4 regions of the Enterobacter sp. RHBSTW-00994 genome follow, and region 4 is predicted to be linked to each of the others. Evidence: predicted binding sites of a transcription regulator. Region 4 holds the regulator's gene; each other region holds the start of a gene.
What was found. The regulator CRP, encoded in region 4, controls carbon source genes, mostly activating them, when cyclic AMP is high. The targets are predictions, from matches to a motif close to ATGTGANNNNNNTCACAT.
Positions count from the first base shown of each region.

Region 1: a site for CRP is predicted at 1,730-1,747, ahead of hpt (hypoxanthine phosphoribosyltransferase). Genes of this name have one in related genera too.
Region 2: a site for CRP is predicted at 1,098-1,115, ahead of HV346_RS00675 (PTS mannitol transporter subunit IICBA). Genes of this name have one in related genera too.
Region 3: a site for CRP is predicted at 1,989-2,006, ahead of HV346_RS15190 (CidA/LrgA family protein). Genes of this name have one in related genera too.

Region 1 covers NZ_CP056199.1:832,975-836,270, forward strand. Annotated here, with positions in the region: gene HV346_RS03915 (glucose/quinate/shikimate family membrane-bound PQQ-dependent dehydrogenase) at 1-1,670, opposite strand, end outside; gene hpt (hypoxanthine phosphoribosyltransferase) at 1,876-2,412, shown strand; gene can (carbonate dehydratase) at 2,511-3,173, opposite strand; gene HV346_RS03930 (ABC transporter ATP-binding protein) at 3,281-3,296, shown strand, end outside.
Region 2 covers NZ_CP056199.1:139,500-142,795, reverse strand. Annotated here, with positions in the region: gene HV346_RS00685 (HlyD family secretion protein) at 1-282, opposite strand, end outside; gene HV346_RS00680 (DUF3302 domain-containing protein) at 285-641, opposite strand; gene HV346_RS00675 (PTS mannitol transporter subunit IICBA) at 1,301-3,211, shown strand.
Region 3 covers NZ_CP056199.1:3,156,328-3,159,623, reverse strand. Annotated here, with positions in the region: gene cdd (cytidine deaminase) at 1-721, opposite strand, end outside; gene HV346_RS15195 (CidB/LrgB family autolysis modulator) at 850-1,545, opposite strand; gene HV346_RS15190 (CidA/LrgA family protein) at 1,542-1,940, opposite strand; gene HV346_RS15185 (ParD-like family protein) at 2,126-2,344, shown strand; gene map (type I methionyl aminopeptidase) at 2,325-3,104, shown strand; gene HV346_RS15175 (type 1 glutamine amidotransferase) at 3,138-3,296, opposite strand, start outside.
Region 4 covers NZ_CP056199.1:4,409,206-4,412,501, reverse strand. Annotated here, with positions in the region: gene HV346_RS21140 (YccS/YhfK family putative transporter) at 1-1,151, opposite strand, end outside; gene crp (cAMP-activated global transcriptional regulator CRP) at 1,209-1,841, opposite strand; gene HV346_RS21130 (OsmC family protein) at 2,151-2,555, shown strand; gene HV346_RS21125 (phosphoribulokinase) at 2,623-3,296, opposite strand, start outside.

The sequences.
Region 1 (3,296 bases), 1.3 Mb from region 4:
AACTGGTCAAACATGGTGGCGCCCCACATGTCAGCACCGCTGAGGTCTTTCTTCGGACGGAAGCTCAGGTCAGAGAACGGCTGTGTTTTGCTGACGTAGTCGCCTTTTGCTGCACCCTGAGGAACCGGTTTTTCCGGGGCAGGGACAACCAGCTTACCGTTGCTGCGATCCAGCACAAAAATGTTGCCGGTTTTCGCCGGAGCATAAATCACCGGAACGGTTTTGCCGTTAACCGTGATGTCTGCCAGCGTCGGCTGGGAAGGCATGTCCATATCCCACAGATCGTGGTGAACGGTCTGGTAACTCCATGCCAGTTTACCGGTGGTCGCATTCAGCGCCACGATAGCACTCGCGTAACGCTCCTGCTCTGGCGTGCGGTTACCGCCCCAGATATCCGGCGTGGTCACACCCATTGGCAGATAGACCAGATCCAGCTTCGCGTCATACGCAGCCGGAGCCCAGGAGTTTGGAGAGTTAAAGGTAAAGGTGTGTTCATCCGACGGGATCGCATTAGGATCTTTCGCGCCCGGGTCGAAGGCCCACAGCAGTTTACCGGTATTCACGTCAAAACCACGGATAACGCCAGAGGTTTCACGGGTAGAGAAGTTATCCGTTACCGAACCGGCAATCACAATCGTTTTATCGGTGATGATTGGCGGAGATGTCGGCTCATACAGACCCGGCGTGGTGTCCGGCATATTGGTCTGCAGATTCAGGATACCTTTGTTGGCAAAGGTTTCGCACAGTTTGCCGGTTTCGGCGTTAATGGCAAACAGACGACCATCATTGACCGGCAGCATAATACGACGTGGGCAATCCGCGACAACATCCGGGCTGGCGTTATCGGCGCGCGCTTCATGGTAAGAAACTCCGCGACAGGTCACATGCTGGAATGAGGTGTTGGTGTTCAACTGCGGATCGAAGTGCCATTTTTCTTTCCCGGTAGTGGCATCAAGCGCGAACAGACGCTGGTGTGCCGTACACAGGTAAAGCATGTCGCCCACTTTAATTGGCGTGACTTCGTTGGTCAGTTCGCCGGGATCGTTTGGCTGCTTCAGGTCACCCGTTCGGAAGACCCAGGCTTCTTTCAGGTTCTTAACATTATCCGCATTGATTTGCTTCAGTGGCGAGTAGCGCTGACCTTCCTGATTACGACCATATGCTGGCCAGTCGCCATCTGCAACCTGAGAGATCGCTGCAGCAGGCGTGGACTCGGTGTTCAGTGTGCCTTTAATTTCCTGCGGGTCGTTGAATCCGGCCCAGGTCAGGATGCCGCCGCTGATCAGCAGTGCCACAACCAGGGCGGAGACTGCACCGCTGGAAGGCACAAGCAGACGACGCCAGACGAATGGCAGGATCAACCAGATGCCAAAGAAGACCAGAATGTCACTGCGCGGCGTCAATGCCCAGAAGTCGAACCCGACTTCCCAGACGCCCCAAATCATTGTTGCGAGGAGTAATGCGGCATAGAGCCACAGTGCTGATTGCTTTCTACGCAAAAGCAGGACGGTTACACCCACCATAACCAGACCCGCAATTGGGTAGTACCAGGAGCCGCCAAGTGCGACCAGCCAGACGCCACCGATTAACAAATACAGCGCGCAGAAGGCTGCGAACGCCGCTGTTAATGTCACCAGTAGACGTGGCTGTTGAGATTTTGTTTCAGCCATAGAAAAGTACTCATCAGTTTGTTAATTATTTGCTAGCAATTAATTATAGGTATTAACAAGTGTGATCGGAATCACAAAATTTGCTTTTTGTAACTCATACTCCAGGGCTATCCATTTACTGGTATACTTGCGGGCTTGTGAATTAATGCCGGACGCAGGTTGATCCGCATTGAGAGATTTGTCTTAAAATCATATGGTTAGTAATATGAAACATACTGTTGAAGTGATGATCCCGGAAACCGAGATCAAAGCGCGTATCGCCGAACTGGGTCGTCAAATCACCGAACATTACAAAGACAGCGGCAGCGAAATGGTGCTGGTTGGTCTGCTGCGCGGTTCATTTATGTTCATGGCAGACTTGTGCCGTGAAGTGCATGTGTCCCATGAAGTCGATTTTATGACCGCCTCCAGCTACGGCAGCGGCATGTCGACCACCCGTGATGTGAAAATCCTGAAAGACCTGGATGAAGATATTCGCGGCAAAGATGTGTTGATCGTAGAGGACATCATCGACTCCGGTAACACACTCTCTAAAGTGCGTGAGATCCTGAGCCTGCGTGAGCCTAAATCTCTGGCAATTTGTACTCTGTTGGATAAACCAACCCGCCGTGAAGTGAGTGTTCCGGTCGAGTTCGTTGGTTTTTCCATTCCGGACGAGTTTGTGGTGGGTTACGGCATTGATTATGCGCAGCGTTATCGCCATCTGCCGTACGTGGGTAAAGTGGTCTTGCTGGACGAGTAATATTGGCAGGGTGCGGCCTGATGTCCTCACCCCGATCCTTTCTCTCGACGAAAGGGTGAAAAGAGTGCCCCGATAAGTGTTTGCTTTCGGGGCTTCTTTTATTTGTGGTTCACGTGTTTGAGCTTCAGGTTGGCAATCCCGGAACGGTAGCGCTGTTCCAGGGTTTCACGGTTTGTGGCGGTGACTTCGAGGTTACGCAGTAACCCGTCATGAATTCCGTATGCCCAACCATGTACCGACACTTTTTGCCCGCGTTTCCACGCGGATTGCATAATGGTGGAGTGTCCCAGGTTATAGACCTGCTCCATAACATTAAGCTCGCACAGTGTGTCGAGACGACGTTCCTGCGGCATTTCGCCCAGCAGTGAGCTATGTTTGAACCAGATATCGCGAATGTGCAGCAGCCAGTTATCGATAAGCCCCAGTTCAGGGTTTTCGACAGCCGCTTGAACACCACCGCAACCGTAGTGACCACAAATAATGATGTGCTCAACTTCTAACACGTCAACGGCATACTGAACGACAGAAAGGCAGTTGAGATCGGTATGAATGACCAGGTTAGCAACGTTACGGTGTACGAACAATTCTCCGGGTTCGAGGCCAGTCAGGCGTTCAGCAGGAACACGGCTGTCAGAACATCCAATCCATAGAAAGCGTGGATTCTGCGCTTGTGCCAGTTTCTCGAAAAATCCGGGATCTTCTTCCACCAGCATTTTTGACCATAGTGCATTGTTGCTGATGAGTGTATCTATGTCATTCATGGAGGTTAACGGCCTGTAACCGAGTGATTGCGTTGCGCTACTATAGGGTAACCCGACTTTTAATGAAACCACACAACGTGTGTCAGAACTATAGGTAAGTCTAATTCATGGCTATTGCACTGG
Region 2 (3,296 bases), 620 kb from region 4:
GAGTTTAAATAACACCTCACCTTTTTTAATGAGCTGGTTATTTTTATCTGTCACCTCGCTCACGACCCCTGTTACCTGTGGCGTAATCGGAATCGAAATAACCGCTTTCTGTGCCATAAACGTATACGGGTGGTTATAGTTCATCAATAAAATCAATCCTGCCACAATAAACACACCACCTAATGTGGCGGTTGCAAGCGTCCATTGGTTCACGGGAATGCGGAATATTTTAAAAATTGCCCAGGCGAACGCCACATAGGTCAATATAATCAACAGATCCATGATTAACGCTCCGCTGTGTTCTTATCGGCGGTAACATTTACCGCAGCCAGTTTTTTTTCTAACTCAGCGACGCGTTTAGAAAGTACGTCCATGCCGGGGACCTCATCGGGCGACGAGATGTGGTTTTGCATCCCCCAGCCTCGCTCTGGCTGGTACAGCGTTGCCCAAATCCAGAGGAACGGCCAAATAGCGTGCAAAGTGAACAGGCTTATCCAGCCCGCCGTATGGATAGCATCAGCATGGGGATGATTACGCTTTTTGGCCATATTATAGGGGATATCATGGATCGCGATGATTCCATAAAACAGAACCAGGAATACGAAGATCAATACGCCCAGCGCAAAATAGTTGAGAAACATATTTGCCTCACTAAAAAACTTTATCAACTCATTAAAATAATAAAATGGTTCGCGACCAAATTAATTCATTTAGGCACAAAAGCTCGCACCTATATATCAGAGCCGGGGAGTATGGTTTTTTATTATATCTCCGCGCAAGTTTATAAGCGTGTCAAAATATATCCTGAAAATAATAGACTACAGTTTACAATATGAGCGTAATCCAGGTTTTTGCTTTTTTCCATACCACATTTTGACGAGCTATTTTTAGCCCTAAATGTTGCTCACTTACATCCCGTCATCGAACCGTAAACAGAGTTAGCCTTTGATCACAGCCAGAAAGATCTGCTTGAATATTTTTTGTGAATCAAATCACAATTTACAAACAATTCAGCAAAGTGATTGTGTGATTTTAATCACAAAACAGATGCCATAATGGTTCATTTCTATCCGTTGTATTTTTTTTACACTCAATTTTTGTGATGAAGATCACTTCATTAAATACCACACCCCCTACATTTACGTGACTCGGATCACACAATTTTTCACTGTCTGGACAGTTGAACGATTCAGTGCCAGATTTCACAGCATCAGAACAGGGCTCGGCTACCTCTGCCGCCGCGCATTAACAATAAACCTCGGGCCGCAAGCCTAAGCGTAAACAGAAGAAGGGGTGTTTTATGTCATCCGATTTCAAGATCAAAGTACAAAGCTTTGGTCGTTTCCTCAGCAACATGGTGATGCCAAATATCGGCGCGTTTATCGCGTGGGGTATTATCACCGCGTTATTTATTCCAACAGGATGGTTGCCGAACGAAACGCTGGCGAAACTTGTTGGCCCAATGATTACTTATCTGCTGCCGCTGCTCATCGGTTTTACCGGTGGTCGTCTGGTCGGTGGTGACCGTGGTGGCGTCGTGGGTGCGATCACCACGATGGGTGTGATCGTCGGTGCTGATATGCCGATGTTCCTTGGCGCGATGATTGCGGGCCCTCTGGGTGGCTGGGCCATCAAGAAATTCGACGTTTGGGTTGATGGCAAGATCAAATCCGGCTTCGAAATGCTGGTGAACAACTTCTCCGCTGGCATCATCGGTATGATCCTGGCGATTCTGGCATTCCTCGGTATTGGCCCTGCAGTTGAAGTGCTGTCCAAAATTCTGGCAGCAGGCGTTAACTTCATGGTTGCGCACGACATGCTGCCGCTGGCGTCAATCTTTGTTGAACCCGCAAAAATCCTGTTCCTCAACAACGCGATCAACCACGGTATCTTCTCACCGCTGGGTATCCAGCAATCTCATGACCTCGGGAAGTCTATCTTCTTCCTGATTGAAGCCAACCCAGGCCCGGGTATGGGTGTTCTGCTGGCGTACATGTTCTTTGGTCGTGGTAGTGCGAAGCAGTCTGCTGGCGGTGCGGCTATCATCCACTTCCTGGGCGGTATCCACGAAATTTACTTCCCATACGTACTGATGAACCCACGTCTGATCCTGGCCGTTATCCTCGGTGGTATGACCGGTGTGTTCACCCTGAGCGTGCTGGGTGGTGGTCTGGTTTCTCCGGCATCTCCAGGTTCCATCCTGGCGGTACTGGCGATGACGCCGAAAGGTGCTTACTTCGCTAACATCGCAGCAATCTGTGCAGCAATGGCCGTCTCCTTCGTGGTCTCTTCTATCCTGCTGAAAACCAGCAAGGTAAAAGAAGAAGACGATATCGAAGCCGCTACACGCCGTATGCAGGATATGAAAGCGGAATCCAAAGGTGCTGCAACCCCACTGGCTGCAGGCGATGTTTCTAACGATCTGAGCCATGTGCGTAAAATCATCGTTGCCTGTGATGCCGGTATGGGGTCCAGCGCAATGGGTGCGGGTGTACTGCGCAAGAAAGTCCAGGATGCGGGCCTGACCAACATCTCCGTGACCAACAGCGCAATCAACAGCCTGCCACCAGATGTCGACCTGGTTATCACGCACCGCGATCTGACCGAACGCGCCATGCGTCAGGTTCCACAGGCGCAGCATATTTCGCTGACCAACTTCCTCGATAGCGGTCTGTACGCGAGCCTGACTGAACGTCTGGTTGCCGCCCAGCGCCATGAAGATAACGAAGTTAAAGTCCGTGACAGCCTGAAAGACAGCTTCGATGCGAACAACAGCCACTTGTTCAAACTGGGCGCGGAGAACATCTTCCTCGGTCGTACCGCGACCCACAAAGAAGAGGCCATTCGCTTTGCCGGTGAGCAACTGGTGAAAGGCGGTTACGTTCAGCCGGAATACGTTGAGGCCATGCTTGAACGTGAAAAACTGACCCCGACTTACCTGGGTGAATCCATCGCGGTTCCACACGGTACGGTTGAAGCAAAAGATCGCGTACTGAAAACAGGTGTTGTGTTCTGTCAGTACCCACAGGGGGTTCGCTTCGGTGAAGAAGAAGACGACATCGCCCGTCTGGTGATTGGTATCGCTGCTCGCAACAACGAGCATATTCAGGTGATTACCAGCCTGACCAACGCGCTTGATGATGAATCCGTCATCGAACGTCTGGCCAGCACCACCAGCGTGGAAGAAGTACTGGCTCTGCTGAACAAGTAATCTTGTTCTCCTCCCTCTCCCCTTTGGGGAGAGGGCTAGGGTGAGGGGAAATGCATGCGGTTCCTCACCCCAGCCCTCTCGGGTA
Region 3 (3,296 bases), 1.3 Mb from region 4:
GAAGTGGGGGTAACGTTGGGTTAAACGCGGCATTTTCCGCGTAACTGCCACTGAAGATTCGACCATCACGGCACTGCAGCGCAACGCCGCTCGGTGATTTGCTGTACGGGGTATGGCTTTTATTGGCGGCTGTAATAGCCGCTTTGCTCAGCGCATCACCGGAGAGGGCGTAGCCATGATCCTGCTCGTCCATCAGCAGTGTTTTAATGTCGAGATCTTTCGGACCAAAGGCGTCGGGCAGGTAATCGCCCAGCGTATGCGGCGCACGGCCTGGCAGATTAATCCGCAACTGCAGACCACTGTTCAGCTCGTTCATAAACTGACGGCAGTGACCACAAGGGGTGTAGTTTACGGTGATGGCGCTCAGGGCTTTTTCGCCGCGAAGCCAGGCGTGGCTGATAGCGCTCTGCTCTGCATGAACGGTCTGTTGCATGGTTGCACCAAGGAACTCCATGTTCCCACCGAAGTACCACGTCCCACTCACACCACGCGCAATAGCGCCAACGTTGAAGTGGGAGAGATCGGCGCGTGCGCAGGCAGCAGCCAGCGGCAGCAGTGCAAAAGCCAGCGCGTCTTCGTCCAGTCCCGTTGCTTGTTTAAGCGTCGTGACCTGCTCAGCCGTTAGCAGGGCGGGGAAATGCTCATCCGCCAGAACCGGGGCCAGGGCTGATTGCAAATTCTCTGCCAGCTGGGCGAAAGCAGCTTGAAAACGTGGGTGCATGGCGTTGCCTCATAAAGGTTAATGGATCGGTAGTGTACGGAGCCGGTGGGGCTTTATATGTGATCCACTTCTCATTATGTATGCAACTTATGAAAACAAAATGAAATTTGCGCGACGCATCGCAAATTTTAGCCCACAACCGCCAGAATAACCGGGAACAGGAATGGGGCAATCAGTGAGGTCATGATCCCACAAATGACCAGAGCCAGGGAGCTAAATGCGCCTTCCTGGTAATCCATCTCAGCGCATCGTGCAGTGCCCAGGGCATGTGATGCGGTTCCCATCGCCAGACCACGGGCAGCTTTGGTGTGAATCCGCATCGCATTCAATAATGTATGTCCGAAAACAGCGCCAAGAATACCGACGAATATTACGCACACGGCGCTAATAGCCGGAATGCCGCCGATGCTGCCGCCAACTGCCATGGCGATAGGGGTCGTTACGGATTTCGGTAAGATTGAGGCGGCAATCTGTGGCGAGGCCCCCATCAGCAAAGCTACCGATGTCCCGGTGATCATCGCGACCAGGCTGCCGAAGAAGCAGATGGTAATGATTGATTTCCAGCGGGCGCGGATCTGGTGTAGCTGCTCATATAAAGGAAAAGCGAGCGCAACGACGGCGGGTTGCAGCAGGTCGTTTAAAATTTTACTGCCAGCAAAGTAGCGTTCATAAGGGATCCCGGTGAGCAGCAAAAAAGGAATAATCACTACCATTGCCACCAGCAGGGGATTCAGTAATGGCATTTTAAAGCGTGCGGCAAGTTTACGCGCGGCGAAGAATACCACCAGAGTTAACGGTAGCGACCACCAGATATTAGCCATCATTGTTTTGCCCCTTTCTGCCCGACCACTTTACGTTCGCCATGCACCAGATGCGAACTCCAGCTCACCACCAGGAGGACGACCAGCGTACTCACGGTACAGGAGACCACAATGGGTCCGAACTGCGCTTTGAGCAAATCATAATATTGCATCACTCCAACGCCGATGGGGACGAACAGTAGCGCCATATAGCGAATGAGCACGAAGCAACCAGGGTTGACCCATTTTGCCGGCAGAATTTGCAGTGCCAGCAGAACAAACAGAATCAACATCCCGATAATGCTACCCGGGATGGTGATGGGCAGCAGCGAAGCGATGAAGATCCCGGCGTACAGACAGGCATAAATCAGGACGAATGCGCGCAGATATTGCCAGATAGTATTCAATGATTTACTCATGGTGAAAGTCCTTGATGAAACGCATTCATCATACAATTAAACCCAGAAATGTGCCACGGATCACAACATGAATTTTGAGCATACCAGACATTCCAGAATGGAACGTCGGGCATTTCCCCAAATGGACAGCGCTCCCGCGACATGAGAATATACATTCCATATATAAAACGTAACGGTGTGTATAAATGGGAATCGTAAAAATTTCAGACCTGCTCCATGACGATATTCGTGATGCCAGCAAGGCGATGTCTCGCTCGGTCAATGCGCAGGCCGAATACTGGATCCGTCTGGGAATGATGAGCGAACTCTATCCTGACCTGAACTATCAACAGATCAAGATGATGATGTTGAAATCAGGATCCGACCGACTGCTGGAGGTGATCAATGCCGTCAATAATCATTAAAACCGCAGACGAGCTTGCCAGCCAGCGTCATGCCGGTGAACTGCTGGCCTCTGTTTTTACCCTGTTAGATGACTTTATTGTGCCGGGCGTAACGACGATGGCGATCAACAATCGCGTAGAAGATTTTATTGTCAATGAGCTGCACTCCCGCCCGGCCAGCAAAGGGCAATATGATTTCCCGTATGTTCTGAATACCTCGGTAAATGAGGTTGTGTGCCATGGCATTCCAAAAGAGTCAGAACATCTCAAAGTTGGTTCGATCGTGAATGTCGATATCACGCTTGAGAATGGCGGCATGATTGCAGATTCCAGCAAAATGTACCTGATTGGTGAAGTGTCTCCACTGGCGCGTCGGTTAGTGAAAAAAACCTACGAAGCCCTGTGGAAAGGTATCAAGGTTGTGAAACCTGGCGCGACGCTTGGGGACATTGGCTATGCCATTCAGTCATATGTAGAAAGTCACGGCTATAGTGTGGTGCGTGAATATTGCGGACACGGTGTCGGCAAAGAGATGCATGAAGAGCCACAGGTATTGCACTACGGAAAACCGGGTGAGGGCGTTGTTTTGCAGGAGGGGATGGTGTTTACCATCGAACCGATGATCAACCAGGGCGACAGCAGGATCAAAACTAAAAAAGATGGCTGGACCGTGGTTACCCGTGACAAAAAACTGTCAGCGCAATGGGAACATACCATTGCGGTGACGGCGGATGGTTTTGAGGTGCTGACGTTGCGCCCGGAAGAGACTATTCCGGACTAAGCAAACCAGAAAGGGGGTATCGCTGTCCCTCTTTTACTGGGCAATATAACGGGCGGCAAGTTTATCCAGGAAGGTAAATAACGTCTGGTTCATCTCCTGGTAACGATGAGCGCGCAATTGCTCCGGCGTTTCCACAAAACGGAATTCGCCTGCCCGCTGTAAGTCGCTCTCTGAGTGCGCGATCAACAGCTC
Region 4 (3,296 bases):
AGCGCCACGCCCATCAGACTGGCGACGCTCAGCATCACGCTGATACGGGCGGCATTACGCAGCGCTGCAGATTTGAACGACAGATAGCTCTTCAGGGCGGGGAGCAACGGCAGACGTTTCTGTTTATCCGCCATCAGATCACGAGGGTAAAGTGGACGCTGCGTGCGCAGCACGCGGGCAATTCGACTGAAGTGCCAGGCGCAGAACTGCCCGACCGGGTTATCCGGATGCTGGTTGGCGATTTTTTCCAGCGCGCCCAGCTGTTTCTCCATAGTGAAACGCGTGGGATAGCGGTGATAGAGGATATCGTCAGCCAGCACGCGCAGACGCGCCGCGACCGTTTGCGCATTCCAGCGGATCACCGCTTCAGCGTGGCTGCGCTCGACCAGCTTTTGCACCTCGTGAGGGTAGTGCAAACTGACGGAGATGTGTTCTTGCAGATCCAGCCCTACCTGAAACGTGCGCAGTAACCGCTTGTAGTCATGGTTTTTATTGGCTGCAAGCATATGCAACTGTTGGTAGCACTGGCTTATCAGATCGACCACCTTTTGCTGGCGAGCCAGCAGTGGCGGCAACGACTTTTCCGGGTCGGTGTGCTGAGTCAGCAAGGTGTACTTGGCTTCACAGTAATCAGCAAGCTGTACATAGAGCAGGCTCAGGGATTCACGCAGTGGCTGTTCGCGCCATAGCCAGAACCAAAACCAGTTAAATACGCCGTACCACAGCGTGCCCAGGGCGTAGATAAGCAGGGGTTCCCACACCGGCATATTGCCTGCGAGGCTGAGGGTAAAAATGGCCGCAATAAGCGATGCAGGCAGTAACCGGGCATGCAGTGAGCTGATTTCAGCCGTGACGCCAAGCGTCATCGCAAGTACTGTCAGAATCAGCGGCAGCGGGATCTCACGGGCGAGTAGCAGTTGCACCGCAAGGCTACAACCGGCAAACAGGCAGCCGCCAATAATCAGGCGTTTGAAAAAGCGTTTGTGGGGCGTATCCAGACCCGCAATGTTGCAGCAGGCAGGGACGAGAGAGAAAAGCAGACCTTGTTGCAGATGTCCGAGGAGCAATCCCACAGCCACAGGAAGACACAGCACCAGCGTTTGCCGCAGTGCATAGTTAACTTCCGGGTGATAAATCAGCCTTCGCCACATGGGGGATAGAGACAAAAACGGCGTGACACCTTGCGATGGCACGCCGTTTTACCGGAATTAACGGGTTCCGTAAACCACGATGGTTTTACCGTGTGCGGAGATCAGGTTCTGGTCTTCCAGCATTTTCAGGATACGGCCAACCGTTTCACGAGAACAGCCGACAATCTGACCAATTTCCTGGCGGGTGATTTTAATTTGCATACCGTCCGGGTGGGTCATTGCATCAGGTTGTTTCGCCAGGTTCAGCAGCGTCTGTGCAATACGGCCTGTTACGTCCAGGAAGGCGAGGTTACCCACTTTCTCAGACGTGACCTGCAGACGGCGAGCCATCTGCGAAGAAAGACGCATCAGGATGTCAGGGTTAACCTGGATCAACTGACGGAATTTCTTGTAGGAGATTTCAGCCACTTCACATGCGGTTTTTGCACGAACCCAGGCACTGCGTTCCTGGCCTTCTTCAAACAGGCCCAGCTCGCCGATGAAATCGCCCTGGTTCAGATAAGAAAGGATCATCTCTTTCCCTTCTTCATCTTTGATCAGCACTGCCACCGAGCCTTTGACGATGTAATACAACGTTTCCGCTTTTTCACCCTGGTGAATCAGCGTGCTCTTCGATGGGTACTTATGAATGTGGCAATGAGACAAGAACCATTCGAGAGTCGGGTCTGTTTGCGGTTTGCCAAGCACCATGCGCTGTTATCCTCTGTTATAAGCTGTCACCAGAGTCATAAGATGCATCCGGACTCTGGGGTTGCAATCGAATTCTTACCCATACCTGGGAAGTCGGCTGTCGTAATATTCGCAGCCAGTAAAGTTTGATGTCCTCTGCATACATGTGTAACGTCAATGCATTACTGTAGCATCCCGAGTGTTTTAGCATAGCTTTTGCCGCGTGTCTCCTGGTGTCTCGCTTCAGCATGATGCAGGTCGCCTTCCGTTGCGAGAATTGTAACGCACGCGTAATCTGTCACCAAAAATGCAACGTTGGAGTTAATGAATATGCAAGCGCGTGTGAAATGGGTTGAAGGTTTAACATTCCTGGGCGAATCCGCTTCTGGACACCAGATTTTGATGGATGGTAACTCCGGCGATAAAGCACCAAGTCCGATGGAGATGGTGCTGATGGCGGCGGGTGGATGCAGCGCAATTGACGTGGTATCTATTCTGCAAAAAGGTCGTCATGACGTGACAGATTGCGAAGTTAAGCTGACATCAGAGCGTCGTGAAGAAGCGCCGCGCCTGTTTACGCACATCAATCTGCATTTTATTGTCACCGGTAAAGATCTGAAGGATGCGGCAGTATCACGCGCGGTTGATCTTTCTGCTGAGAAATACTGCTCTGTGGCGTTAATGCTGGAAAAAGCGGTAAATATCACGCATTCCTACGAAGTGATTGAAGCCTGATGTGTGTTGGGCATCATGCACGTTGATGCCCTCATCCGGACCCTCTCCCTGCGGAGAGGGGAAATGTTCATGCGATCTTCTTCCCTTCCATCAGTCGCTCGACCAGCGGCGTCATGATCAACTCCATCGCCAGCCCCATTTTCCCGCCCGGAACCACCAATGTATTCATGTGGGAAATAAACGAGCCCTGCAACATTGCAAGCAGCCAGGGGTAATCAATACCTTCCAGATTTCGGAAGTGAATCACTACAAAACTCTCATCCAGAGAAGGAATACTTTTGGCCGCAAAAGGGTTGGAGGTATCGACCGTCGGGACGCGCTGGAAGTTGATGTGCGTACGCGAGAACTGCGGCGTCAGGAAGTTGATGTAATCCTCCATCGAACGCACGACCGAATCCATCACGGCTTCACGGGAATGACCGCGTTCGCTGGTATCGCGTGTGAGCTTTTGGATCCACTCCAGGTTGACGATAGGAACCACGCCGACCAGCAAATCCACATGTCGCGCCACGTTGTGATGTGGTGTGACCACACCGCCGTGCAAGCCTTCATAAAAGAGCACGTCGGTTGGTTCAGGAAGCGGTTGCCATGGCGTGAACGTGCCGGGAACCTGATTCCAGGGGACGGCTTCATCATAGGTATGCAGATACTTACGGGATTGCCCTTTACCTGTTTGCCCGTACGCATGAAATGTCTGCTCAAGCAGGCCGAAGTCGTTAGCATCAGGCCCAAAGTAGCTGA